Regions from separate parts of the Geobacter sp. PheSNFMC genome, predicted to be linked through region 2. Evidence: riboswitches for the same ligand, from Rfam matches in the RefSeq annotation. Region 2 holds a riboswitch; the other holds the start of a gene.
The links. A riboswitch is a leader RNA that binds a small molecule or an ion and turns the genes downstream of it on or off. The one in region 2 is predicted to bind S-adenosylmethionine.
Positions count from the first base shown of each region.

Region 1: it holds a riboswitch for S-adenosylmethionine, as region 2 does, so the genes downstream of both, metX (homoserine O-acetyltransferase MetX) here and AC6CDK_RS01905 (trans-sulfuration enzyme family protein) in region 2, are expected to answer to the same signal.

Region 1 covers NZ_JCAMRN010000033.1:46,092-52,511, reverse strand. The annotation lists gene AC6CDK_RS09170 (YhjD/YihY/BrkB family envelope integrity protein) at 1-858, opposite strand, end outside; gene AC6CDK_RS09165 (YtxH domain-containing protein) at 936-1,247, opposite strand; gene AC6CDK_RS09160 (DUF948 domain-containing protein) at 1,253-1,642, opposite strand; SAM riboswitch class I at 1,899-2,001, shown strand; gene metX (homoserine O-acetyltransferase MetX) at 2,095-3,201, shown strand; gene AC6CDK_RS09150 (GPMC system family 4 glycosyltransferase) at 3,247-4,269, opposite strand; gene AC6CDK_RS09145 (GPMC system MBL fold metallohydrolase) at 4,399-5,154, shown strand; gene AC6CDK_RS09140 (TIGR04442 family protein) at 5,257-6,420, shown strand, end outside.
Region 2 covers NZ_JCAMRN010000005.1:52,299-58,718, reverse strand. The annotation lists gene AC6CDK_RS01910 (trans-sulfuration enzyme family protein) at 1-680, opposite strand, end outside; gene AC6CDK_RS01905 (trans-sulfuration enzyme family protein) at 715-1,881, opposite strand; SAM riboswitch class I at 1,956-2,062, opposite strand; gene AC6CDK_RS01900 (PilZ domain-containing protein) at 2,216-2,950, opposite strand; gene AC6CDK_RS01895 (inositol monophosphatase family protein) at 3,039-3,824, opposite strand; gene AC6CDK_RS01890 (sensor histidine kinase) at 3,942-4,688, opposite strand; gene AC6CDK_RS01885 (ammonium transporter) at 4,919-6,307, opposite strand; gene AC6CDK_RS01880 (P-II family nitrogen regulator) at 6,345-6,420, opposite strand, start outside.

The DNA of each region.
Region 1 (6,420 bases), on a different contig from region 2:
GCCGAACAGCACGATCGCCCAACTCGCATAGAGCCAGATCATGAAGACCGGCAGCACGGCGAGGGTGCCGTAAATGGCATTGTATTTGGCCACCCCCACCTGAAAGTGGATATATCCCCACTGGGCGGCCTGCCAGAGCGTGCCGGCGATGACCCCGCCCACCAGGGCCGAGCGGAAGCGCACCTTGGCATTGGGGATGAGCATGTAGAGGAAGACAAGGGCGAGCCAGATGCTGAGATAGGGGACCAGCCGGAAAACCGCCACCAGCACGTCTCCCAGGTAGGCGGTACCGATCAGCCACAGGACCGCCTTCTGGCTCTCGAGGGTTGTGGTGACGCTGATGGCGGCGAAGATCAGGATCGGACCGAACACCACCACGCTCAGGTAATCGCTGAACCGCCGGTAGAGCGACCGGGTTTCCCGCACCCCCCAGATGGAGTTGAAGGTTTCCTCGATGTTCCCCAGCAGGGTGACGGCCGACACCACGAGGGTCACCAGGCCCACGGCGCCCAGGGAGCCGACCTTGGTGTTGTTGATGTAGGTAATGATGCGGTCGACGATTTCATGGGACCCTGCCGCGACCTGATCGAGAATGAAGGGTTCCAGGGTGTTCTGCACCCCCAGCCCCTTGAGGACCGCGAAGGCAAGGGCAAAGAAGGGAACGATCGACAGGAGCGTGGAATAGGTCAGGGCCGAGGCGTGCAGCAGGCACTGGTCGTCCACGAAGTTGCCCACGGCGGCCACCGCCGCCTGGAGCGCGGCCACCAGCCGGCCGCGGACCGGCCCGAGCCCGTCGGTGTCCATGGCCCGGAACGCATCCAGATAGCGGGTGATTGTACTCTTTGGTCCCTGCTCCATCCGCGTCCCCCGCCCTGCCGGAGTGCGCACGAAAAAGCCCACGCGGGGTGGGCTGGTTCGTGCGGCGCCGGGAGTGGCTACATCTCCTTGAACTTCTCCCGCTCCCGGTCCATGGCTTCCTTCCCCGCCTCGATGGCGGAGCTGATGATGGTCTTCTTCTCGGTAATGAGGTCCTTGGTCTCCTCGTAGGTGTCCTTGATCTTGGACTGGGCCTCTTTCGTGAAGCCCTTGATCTTGTCGAGGGCCTCATCGGTCAGATCCATGATGTTTTCGCGCATCTCCCTGCCGGTCTTGGGTGCGAGCAGAAGCCCCAGGCCCGCCCCCACCGCGGCTCCGGCCAGGAATGACAGGAATACCGTTCCGACGCTCGTTCCTCTTTCTTCTGACATACGAATTACCCCCTTTTCTTGATGAGTCGTTCCATGAGGTACTTTCCGGCCACCCGGGCGCCGGTGCTCCAGGCGGAGGAGGCCGCTGCCGCGTGGGCAACGCTGCCGATGACGGCATTGATGGTCCGGATGTTGCGCCCGGTGTCGCCCACGGCTTCCATGAATTCCTTCACGTCGTCCACCCGCTCGGCAACCCCCTCGGTGACGACCTTCAGCTCGGCAAGGGTCTGCTGGAGCTCCTGGGTGAGGGGCTTCAACTCCTGCCCCACCTGGGCCATGACGTTCCTGAACTCTGCCGCGGTTCTCCTGATCTCCACCAGCGTCGGAATGAGAAACGCCACCAGCACAACCAGTGCGCAGGCCATTACCAGTACGGCAAGTGCGCCAATGCTCATGAAGTCGACCCTCCACGGTCTTAATGGGAAACAGTATAGTGCACGGGACGGGGATTGCAAGGAGCCCACCTGCCGACAGGCCCCGGCCCCGGCCGCCGTTGCTGCTGCTTTAGCGTGCGGTTAACTATAGCCAACGGTCCTTGCTTTTGCAAACGAATTGCTCATTGTTTACGCAGATACGGAAGCTTGGCGGCAAAATCCGGTTGACAAACCGGCAGGGGCTTCCGTATCCTTCACCAAAAGAGAATAGTAGACCTTCTTATCAAGAGTGGTGGAGGGAAAGGCCCTGTGAAACCACAGCAACCGGTCCGGCAGCGGACGCCAGGTGCTAAATCCTGCCCGAAAGGGAGCGATGAGAGGGAGCTTGAGACCAGCGACACGTACAGGCCCCTTCCCGTTTCCGGGGGGGGCCTTTCGTTTTCGCCGCCGCGCGCACGCGCCCATGGGGAATCATGTCCGTCGGCATCGTCGAAGAACAATCCGTCACCTTTGCAACGGATCTCAGGCTGGAAAGCGGCCGGATACTGGGGCCCATCACCCTGGCCTACGAGACCTACGGCCGGCTGAACGCCGAGCGGTCCAACGCCATCCTGGTGGCCCACGCCTGGACCGGCAATGCCCATCTGGCGGGCAGGCACGGCGAAGACGACCCCAAGCCGGGCTGGTGGGACGCCATCGTCGGCCCGGGCCGGCTCCTGGACACCGACCGCTGGTTCGTCATCTGCTCCAACGTCATCGGTTCCTGCTACGGCTCAACCGGCCCCGCCTCCATCAACCCGAAGACCGGCAAGCGCTACAACCTCTCCTTCCCGGTCATCACCGTGCGGGACATGGTACGGGCCCAGGCCCTGCTGCTGGACCACCTGGGCATCGACCGGCTCCTGACCGTCCTCGGCGGGAGCATGGGCGGGATGCAGGCCCTGGAATGGGCAACCCAGTTCCCGGACCGGGTCCGCTCGGCCATCGCCCTCGCCACCACGAGCCGTCCGTCGCCCCAGGCCATCTCCCTGAACGCCGTGGCCCGCTGGGCCATCTTCAACGATCCGTCCTGGAAAAAGGGGGAGTACCGGAAAAACCCCAAGGACGGCCTGGCGCTTGCCCGGGGTATCGGCCACATCACGTTCCTCTCCGACGAATCCATGTGGCAGAAGTTCGGCCGCCGCTACTCGGCCCGGGACGGCCTGTTCGACTTCTTCGGCCAGTTCGAGGTGGAACGCTACCTCACCTACAACGGCTACAATTTCGTGGACCGCTTCGACACCAACTCGTTCCTCTACCTGGCCAAGGCCCTGGATATGTACGACGTGGCCTGGGGGTACGAGTCGCTGGAGGACGCGCTCAGCCGCGTCGCGGCCCCGATCCAGTTCTTCGCCTTCACCTCCGACTGGCTCTACCCCCCCTACCAGACCGAGGAGATGGCCACCACGCTCCGGGCCCTGGGCAAGGAGGCCGAATACCACCTGATCCCCTCGGCCTACGGCCATGACGCCTTCCTCCTGGAGCACGAAACCTTCGCGCCCATGGTGCGGGACTTCCTGGCCCGCGTGGAGCGGGGCTAGGCCTCCGCACACAAAAAAACCCGGCGATCGTCCGCCGGGTTCCGCTCACGCGCCGGTGATCCGCCGGTAGAGATCCAGGTAGGCCTCCGTCTCCCGCTCCGGGGAAAAACGCTCCCGCACCAGCTCCCGTCCCTGTTCGCCGAGGCGCCGGCCCAGTGCTGGATTGCGGAGCAGGTCCCGGGCACGGTCCAGGAATTCCCGCTCGCCCCGGAACAGGAAACCGGTGGCCCCTTCCTTCACCACCGAGCGGTTGCCGTCGATGTACGACGCCAGGACCGGCGTGCCGAAGGCCAGGGCCTCCAGGACGCTGTTCGCCATCCCCCCCTCGAAGATCGAGCTGTTGATGACCACGTCGGCCCGGTGGAACAGGGCGCCGATGGCGCCGCGCCCCACTTCGCCCAGGTAGCGGGCAAAGGGATGGCGGTCCATGGCCTCCAGTGTTGCGGCGCCGTACTCCCGGTCCAGGATCGGCCCGGCCAGCAGGAAGCGGACCCGCGGGTCCTCCCGGTGGAGCTCCGCCAGGGGACCGAGGGCGAAGGCCGCATTCTTGACCGGCCGCAGTCCGGCCGGCAGGAAGAAGACGAACTCGCCCCCCTCGAACCGCTCTTCCCCCCACTCGAACTCTTCCCCGGGCAGTTCCACCCCCTGGGGGATGACCGCCATCGTTTCGGCCAGGGAAGGATGATGATCAAGCACCCGGCACCGGACGCACTTGTGGAACGCCGCCACCGCGGCGGCATCGCGCAGGACCGCCAGGGTATCCCGGCGCCGGGCGTCCTCCAGCGCCTCATACACGTCCGAACCGGTCAGGGTGACCAGGTACGGGATGCCCGTGGCCCGGCCGGCCTCCCGGGCCACGCGCCCCCCCAGATAGGCGTGCAGGGCGTGAATCAGGTCCGGCGGATCGGCCGCGATCCGCCTCAGGATCTCCTCGGCGGGCGCGGCGTCCAGGGCGTGGACGGTCACCCCGTGCCCCGCGGCCCGGAGCTGGCGCTCGATCCGCCTGGCAGTAACGGCATTCCCCCGGACAGGGGGGTGATAATAGGGGGTAATCAGGGTGATGTTCATGGGTGGCTCGCATCCCTTCCGCAGGGTGCCGATGGTAGCCCGAACCGGCGGCGGACGCAAGGACAAAGACCCTTGCCGGGCCGCTTCCGCTCATGGTATCGTGGCCCATCTCGCAGGGAGACTCACCCCATGAAGATTACCATACTCGGCAGCGGCACCTCCACCGGCGTTCCCATGGTGGGGTGCACCTGCCCCGTCTGTTCGTCGACCGACCCGCGCGACAAGCGGACCCGCGCCTCCCTCCTCATCGAGGCGGCGGGCCGCTACATCCTGGTGGACACCTCCCCCGACCTGCGGCGCCAAGCCCTGCGGGAAAAAATCCCCCACATCGACGCGGTGCTCCTCACCCACTCCCACGCCGACCACGTGAACGGCATCGACGACCTGCGCGGATTCCACTTCATCCACCGGCGCGTGATCCCCTGCTACGGCAGCCGCGAAACCATGGACGCGGTACTGCGGAACTTCTCTTACATCTTCAAGGGGATGGAAGTGTCCGGCTATGCACCGCTGCTGGACCCCCACGTGATCCACGATCCGTTCGCCCTGTTCGGCCGGACCATCGTCCCCATCCACCTGCACCACGGCGCCATGCCCGCCACGGGCTACCGGATCGACGGGGCTGCCTACCTGACCGACTGCAGCCGCATCCCCGAATCATCCCTGGCGCTGCTGGGGGGGCTCGACCTGCTGGTGATCGACGCGCTCCGCTACACTCCCCACGAGAACCACTTCAACATCGATGGGGCGCTCGGCGTGGTTGCGGCACTGCGCCCGAAGCGGACGATCTTCACCCACCTGACCCACGAAGTGGCCTACGCCGACGGCATCCGGCTGCCGAATGGGGTGGAGTTCGCCCACGACGGAATGACCGTCACGCTCTGAGTCGTCCCCCTAGCGCATCACCCTTGAAAAACCCGTGATTTACCGATATAAGAGCATATTCGTGAACACGCTCCGGGTGACGCATCCCCTGACAGGGCAGCCATGCACAGAGACATCCGCCTCCACGGCCAGATAGACGAACGGATCGAGTACTACGCCATCGTGGCGGGTGAGGACTCGCACCAGCGTTACTTCTTCAATGCCGCGGAAGGTCCCGGGGGGGAGCTTCGCTTCTTCGCGCCCGGCAACGAATTCGTCCTGGGCCCGGGGGGCATCAGGCACGAGGGGAATGGCGGCTCCTTCTGCGAGTACATGTTCGGCGTGGACCAGCCGGTGCCGGACCTGGCCAAGGGCGACGTCATCAACCGGCTCGTCATGTACGGCGCCCGCATGGAGGAGGAGAGCGGCAACCTCGTCTTCGACGACCGAACCGGTGGCCAGCTCGGGTTCGAAAAGATGTTTTTCGAAGGCAACGCCGTGGTCAACTACTTTTTCTTCATCTCCACGGCCCGGGTGTCCGGCCCCCTGAGACGGCAGCAGGAATCCATCGTCAGGACCATCGGCAAGACCCTCAAGCGGTCGGTCGCCGTGGGGGAGCAGGACGAAAACGCCCTCATCGCCGAGGTGCTGGCCCTGTTGGGCGATCCCACGGCCCTGTTCTTCCTCTTCAAGCTGATCAACGTCCACCACCGGGAGTACCACGACACCTTCCGGCGGCTCTACTTCAGGAACAAGAAGATCGCCGACGACGACTTCGCCATGCTCACCGCCGTTGCCGAACGCCACGGCATCGACCGTTACCAGCAGGAGCGGATCAGGATCGATGTCATGTACAAGCACCCGGCCAACCGCCGGATCGTTGACGAGTACAAGAACATCCTGATCGGCTGCCACCGCAAGGGGGAGATCAGCCGGCTCGAGAATGCCCGTCTCACTCGGCTCAAGACCCTGTCGGTCCGCAACAAGATCCCGGGCGCGCTCTTCTACACCCTGGACGAAGTCCTGAAAAACGACAAGAAGCTGGTTGCGCCCGAGGAGCAGGACTATCTCTCCGATATCCGCCAGATCCTGGAAGGAATCTTCCTGTCCGAGCGGGACATCGAGAGCGTCATCGACCGGGAGGACATGGCCCGGCTCCTGTTCGCCAAGAAGAAGGCCGCCGAAAACCGGGACCACGCCTTCGAGGAGCTGCTGCTGGACGCCAGCCGCCTCTGCGACGAAAAGATGCGCGACGGCGCCGACCTGGCCATCATCGAGGGATTCTCC
Region 2 (6,420 bases):
CCGAAAGCGTTCTGGATGAACCTGATCCGCTGCCCCAACTCCGGGTCCCTTACCACGGCAAAGCCGCAGATCACGTCGCTGTGGCCGTTCAGGAACTTGGTACCACTGTGGAGCACCACGTCGCAGCCCAGGTCCAGGGGCCGCTGCAGATAGGGGGTCATAAAGGTGTTGTCCACCAGGGTGATGGCCCCCCGCTCCCGGGCCAGGCGGGCCGCAGCGGCCAGGTCGGTGATTTTCATGAGGGGGTTGGAGGGGGTCTCCAGGTAGAGGCCCTTGGTGTTCGGGCGGAAGGCCGCCTCAATGGCGGCCGTGTCCGTGGCATCCACGAAGGTGGACTCGACCCCCAGCCGGCTGAAAAGCTGGGTCAGCGCCCGGAAGGTGCCGCCGTAGACATCCTCGCAGACCACCAGGTGATCCCCGGGCGAAAACAGGAGTAGCGTGGAGGAGATGGCGGCCATGCCCGAGGCGAAGGCGAACCCGCGGGTCCCGTTCTCCAGTTGGGCCACGGTCTCTTCCAGGGCCTCGCGGGTGGGGTTGTCCGAGCGGGCGTAATCGTACTTGCCGAAATGGTCCACCGATTCTTGCCGATAGGTGGACGTCTGGTAAATGGGAACCGAGAGCGCTCCGGTGGTCGGATCGATCTCACGGCCCGTATGGATGATGCGGGTGCCGAATTTCATACAGGACTCCTTTCGATAAGCGATTTGAAAGCCTTTACCGGTTTCCGGGCCCTGGTCTCTGGCTTCCGCCTCCAAACGCTTGGTCCAGGTCGGCGATGAGGTCGTCCGCATCTTCGATCCCCACCGAAAGGCGCAGGAGCACGTCATTGATGCCGAGCCGCTCCCGGACCGCCGGCGGGATGTCCGCATGGGTCTGGACCTGGGGGAAGGTGATCAGGGTTTCAACGCCGCCGAGACTTTCCGCGAAGGATATCAGCTCCGTATTGAGAAGCACACGCTCCACCAGGGCCTTGTCGTCCACCTCGAAGGCAATCATGGCGCCGAAGCCCCGGGCCTGGCGCGCCAGCAGTTCGTGTCCCGGATGGTCCGGCAGCCCCGGATAGAAGACCCGCCGCACCCGCGGATGCCGCGCCAGCCATTCGGCGATCCGGCCGGCGTTTTCCTGCTGGCGGTCCAGCCGCACCGACAGGGTCTTCATCCCCCGGATGGTGAGCCACGCATCCTGGGGCCCCAGCACTGCGCCCACGGAATTCTGGAGAAAGTAGACCCGGTCGGCCAGGACCTGATCCCTGACCGCGACCAGCCCCGACACCGTGTCGTTGTGCCCTGACAGGTACTTGGTGCCGCTGTAGACCGTGACGTCGGCCCCGAGATCCAGGGGCCGCAGGAGATAGGGAGTGAGGAAGGTGTTGTCCACGATACAAAGGAGCCCCCGCTCGCGGCAGAGCGCCGAGAGGGCCGCGACATCTGCCACCTTGAGGAGCGGGTTGGTGAGGGACTCCACGAACAGGGCCCTGGTCTCGGGACGGATGGCGCCCCGCACCGCCTCTGGATCGCTCGTGTCCACATAGGTGAACGAGAGGCCGTACTGGACCAGGATCTGGTCGAAGAGGCGGCAGGTGCCCCCATAGAGATCCTCGGTCACCACCAGGTGGTCGCCGCTCCTGAAGAGCAGGAGGAGGTTGGCGATGGCAGCCATGCCCGAGGCATAGGCAAATCCCCTGGCGCCGCCGTCCAGCCGGGCGATCCCCTCTTCCAGGGCCTGGCGCGTGGGGTTGCCTGAACGGGAATAGTCGTAGCCCGTGCTCTGGCCCAACCCCGGATGCCGGAACGTGGCGGTCTGGTAGATGGGCACCGTCACCGCCCCGGTGCGGGTATCCCAGTCGAGCCCGATCTGTGCTGCCTGCGTCGCGATGTTCATGGTTTCCTCCACAATGAAAAATCCCCTTCCGGGGTGCGGAAGAGGATTCGATTCACCGTGAGGTGTCACGCTCTTCCTTATCTCCCGAAACCTGTCGGTTCCGCAGGAATTGGCACCTTCCCCCCATGGGGAGGTTGCCGCGACGTCACCGGGCCTGTCCCTCGGTCGCTCTTGATAAGTTAAGCCGTATTCTGTTGTGGGTTAAGCTCGTGCTGCCCGACATGCCTTCAAATCGCAAAATACTTTACCAATTTAATAGGCATCAGTAAATCTTATTTTGATTATTTTCTACAAAGAATCACATCAATCCGCCTCGGGCGATAATGCGTCAGTCTCAGATACCGCATATCACCCTATTATGCTCACACAAATCAACAATACAGTTCTTCTGCTCATCCGTGAGCGCCAGAAACCTGACCCCGGCACCGGCTATGCCCGGCGACACCCCCCACGGCTTGCGCCAGCGCACCTCCGCCGCGATGGGCGTCTGGTCGCCGAATTCCAGCATGCGAAGCCAGAGCCTGGCTCCCAGGGGCCAGGGATCGACGGCAATGAGGAAGCACCCGTCGAGGGAGAGATTGAGGCTGACCGTGCGGATCACCTCTTCCGGGCTGAACGACGGGGTTTCCGAAACCATCACGTTCAGGTGCACGGCAACCCGGTCCCGCAGACGAATGATGCGGGGGGTGAAGTGGGCACACACCTGGCGGACGAAGCTCCCGAGCCCGGCGTCGGGGCCGGGGACGCGATCGTAGAAAAGTGCCCGCACCGTGGCGGAGCGGGAATCCCACTTCACCCGGAGCGTGGGAAACACCTGAATCAGATCGTAGAGGGATGCCTTTTCGGTGCCGGTTGCCCGAACCAGGGTGGGAACGTCCAGAAGGATGCCGTTGAATGCCTCCCGAGCCATGAGGATAAAGAGCTCTTCGATGGAGGAGACGACCGTCACGGCCCCCACCTCGCCCCGCACTGCGTCGAGATACGGAGCCACGGCTACCCGCCCCTCCACCACGAATACCAGGCGGACGGGCTCATCGGCCGTTGTCGGCTCTACATTACGTTCTGCCATTGCATTCTCCACGGGAAATAGATGGATATACGCCCAGCATCGCACCATCGTCCATGGGCACGCACAGCATATACGGAGAAACAGCCGTTCAGCGGGTGCCTCCCGCCGCCAGCACCGCCAGCATTTCGTCGTGGATCAGGCCGTTGGAGGCCAGGATGCGGTGTTCTGACACGGAGAAGGGGTCGCCGTTGTGGGTGGTGACCCGCCCCCCCGCTTCGGTCACCAGGAGGCAACCGGCGGCCACGTCCCACGGCTTGAGCTTGAGCTCCCAGTAGCCGTCGAGCCTGCCGGCGGCGACGCAGGCCAGGTCGAGGGCCGCGGCGCCGGCCCGGCGCACGGCCCGGGCCGCAAACTGAAAGCAGTAGAAGTTGTCGATGTTGTTTTCGTTGCCACGGGTCCGGTCATAGGGGAAGCCCGTGGCCAGCAGGCACTGATTCAGGGGAGCCCGGGACGAGACGTGGATGGGCCTGCCGTTCACGAAGGCCCCCTCCCCCTTCACGGCGGAAAAGAGCTCGTCCATGACCGGCTGATAGACCACGCCGACGGCCATCTCCCCGTCGATCTCCAGGGCGATGGAGACGCAGAACCACGGGAACCCGTGGGCATAGTTGGTGGTGCCGTCCAGGGGGTCCACGATCCAGCGGTACCGGGAGGTGCCCGTCTCCCTGGTCTGCTCCTCGGCCAGGATGTCATGGTCGGGGAAGGCGGCGCGGATGGTGGCGACGATCAACTCCTCGCAGGCCTCGTCGACCTCGGTGACCAGGTCGATCTCCCCCTTGTAGCGGATGTCGTGGTCGGTCCAGAGACGCTCGCGCTGGAGTTTTCCGGCCCGGCGGGCAGCCTCGGCGGCAACGGCGAGATACGTGGCGTTCATGGCATTCTCCCGGTGAATGGTGCTTGAGGGGTTATAGCAAACAGCCGCGTTTCACGCGACAAAAAAGCGGTCCGAGCCGTGGTTGCGCGACTTTGCATCGGGATGTGCCAGACAGACTCACTCGGCGGCGGCAAAGGTGAGCGTAAAGGTTGTCCCCTCGCCCACCGCGCTTTCCACCGCGATGGCCCCGCCCACCGACTCCATGAGTTTGCGGGTGATGAACAGCCCCAGGCCGGTCCCCTCCCCCGGTTCCTTGGTGGTGAAAAAGGGAGTGAAGATGTGCCCCAGCAGTTCAGCCGGGATGCCGGGGCCCGTATCCGCCACCTGCACCGTTACTCCCCCTTTCCCGTTCCGGCTGGTGCGGATGAAGAGCGTTCCCCCCTCTCCCATGGCCTGGAGGGCGTTCATGACCAGGTTTATGATGACCTGCTTCACCCGGTTGGGGTCGGCGGCAATGACGGGGAGACGGTAATCCAGGTCTTCGATCACGGCGATGGAGCGTTTCCGGGCCTCGTAACGCAACAGGGTCATGGCCTCCCGGAGCACCTGGTTCACGTCCGATTCCCGGTGGTCGTGTGCGTCCCGCCGGGTAAAGGAGAGGATCCCCCTGGTCATGTCAGCCAGCCGGTGGGCCTCCTGGTTGACCCGCTCCACCATGTCGCGCACGAAATCGGGCAGCCCCTCTTCGCGGAGGATCATCTGGGTGGCCGAAACGATGACCGACAGGGGCGTGTTCAGCTCATGTACCACACCGGCCGCCATCCGGCCGAGCCCGGCCATTTTCTCGTTGAAGGCGAGAAGCTCCAGCAGTTCGCCCTCCACGGGGTCATTTTCTGCTCTGTACTTCGCACGCAGGTTTGCCATGAGTCCCCCCGGATCCGGTTTGGGGCCGAAGCGGAGAGCCCCACCATCCGTTAGGCACGAGGCATGCCAGAACGAAGATGCGATATATTCGCGCCCTTACGGCATCTCACCCCTGCCCGCCACCGTACGATGCCGCTTTTTGCATCATGGTGCTGCCCGCCATTTCAGCACAAAAAGGAAAGCCGCCCCGAAAAGGAGCGGCTCGTCTGTTCGCGATGCGGGAGCGGTCGCTAGTTGTAGGCCGACTCGGAGTGCTGGGTCTGGTCGAGGCCCATGATTTCGTCTTCCTTCTCCACCCGGAGGCCGATGGTCTTGTCGAGGATGAAGGCGATGGCCAGGGTTACGATGAAGGCATAGGCACCGGCGGCCGCGATCCCGATCAGGTTTGACATGAACTGGGCCGGTTCGCCGTAGATGAGCCCCTTGGCGCCGACGCTGGCCACCAAGCCGGTTGCCAGGGCGCCGAAGGTGCCGCCCACGCCGTGGACGCCGAAGGCATCGAGGGAGTCGTCGTACTTGAGCCTGGCCTTGACGAGGATCGCGCCGTAGCAGACCACGCCGGCGCCGAGGCCGATGATCACCGCCCAGCCGGGGGTGACGAAACCCGCGGCCGGCGTGACGCCGACCAGGCCGGCGACAACGCCCGATGCGAAGCCGAGGGCCGAGGGGCGGCCGGAGTGGATCCATTCGGCGATCATCCACGACAGGCCGGCCGCGGCAGGAGCAACCGTGGTGTTCACAAAGGCGAGCGCTGCGGTGCCGTTGGCTGCCAGGGCGCTGCCGGCGTTGAATCCGTACCAGCCGAACCAGAGCAGGCCGGCGCCCAGCAGGGTGAAGGGAAGGTTGTGGGGAGCCATCCGCTCGGTGGGAAAGCCGTGGCGCCTGCCGAGGAACACCAGGGCGGCAAGGGCGGAAACACCCGAGGCGAGGTGGACGACGGTGCCGCCGGCAAAGTCGAGGGCAGCCGGGGAAAGCTTGGCGATCCAGCCGCCGCCCCAGACCCAGTGGGCGATCGGATCATAGACGAGGGTCGTCCAGATGAGGGCGAACACGCAGTAGGCCGAGAACTTGATCCGCTCCGCCAGGGCACCGGAGATCAGGGCGATGGTGATGATGGCGAACATCCCCTGGAACATGGAGAAGGTGTATTCGGAGATGGTTCCCTGGAGCGACTCCAGGGTCAGCCCGTTCAGAAGCAGCTTGTTGAGCCCCCCCGCGAAACCGCCGATATCGGTGCCGAAGACGAGGCTGTACCCCATGACGTACCACTGCACGCCGACTATACCCATGGCGACGAACGAATGCATCATGGTCGAGAGGATGTTCTTGCTCCTCACCATGCCGCCGTAGAACAGGGCCAGACCGGGAAGCATCAGCAGGACCAGTGCCGACGAAATAAGCAGCCACGCGTTGTCGCCCGTATCGAGCCTGGCTGCCGGGGCGGAAGACGGCGCCGCCTCGGCCGGAGCTGCGACAGGGGCGGGAGCGGCCTGTTGGGCGGAGGTGGTGGCAGCCTGTACAGCGGCGGGCTCCGTGACTTCCTCGGCGAGAAGGGCGGCCGGGGCCATGAAGGCTGCGGCGGCCAGGGCCAGTGTGATGATCGAACGTTTCCACGTCATGATGGACCTCCGTTGATTTCTGTAATATCTCGTGCGATCAGATCGCTTCGTCACCCTTCTCACCGGTCCTGATCCTGACCGCCTCGTCCAGGGAAAGGATGAATATCTTGCCG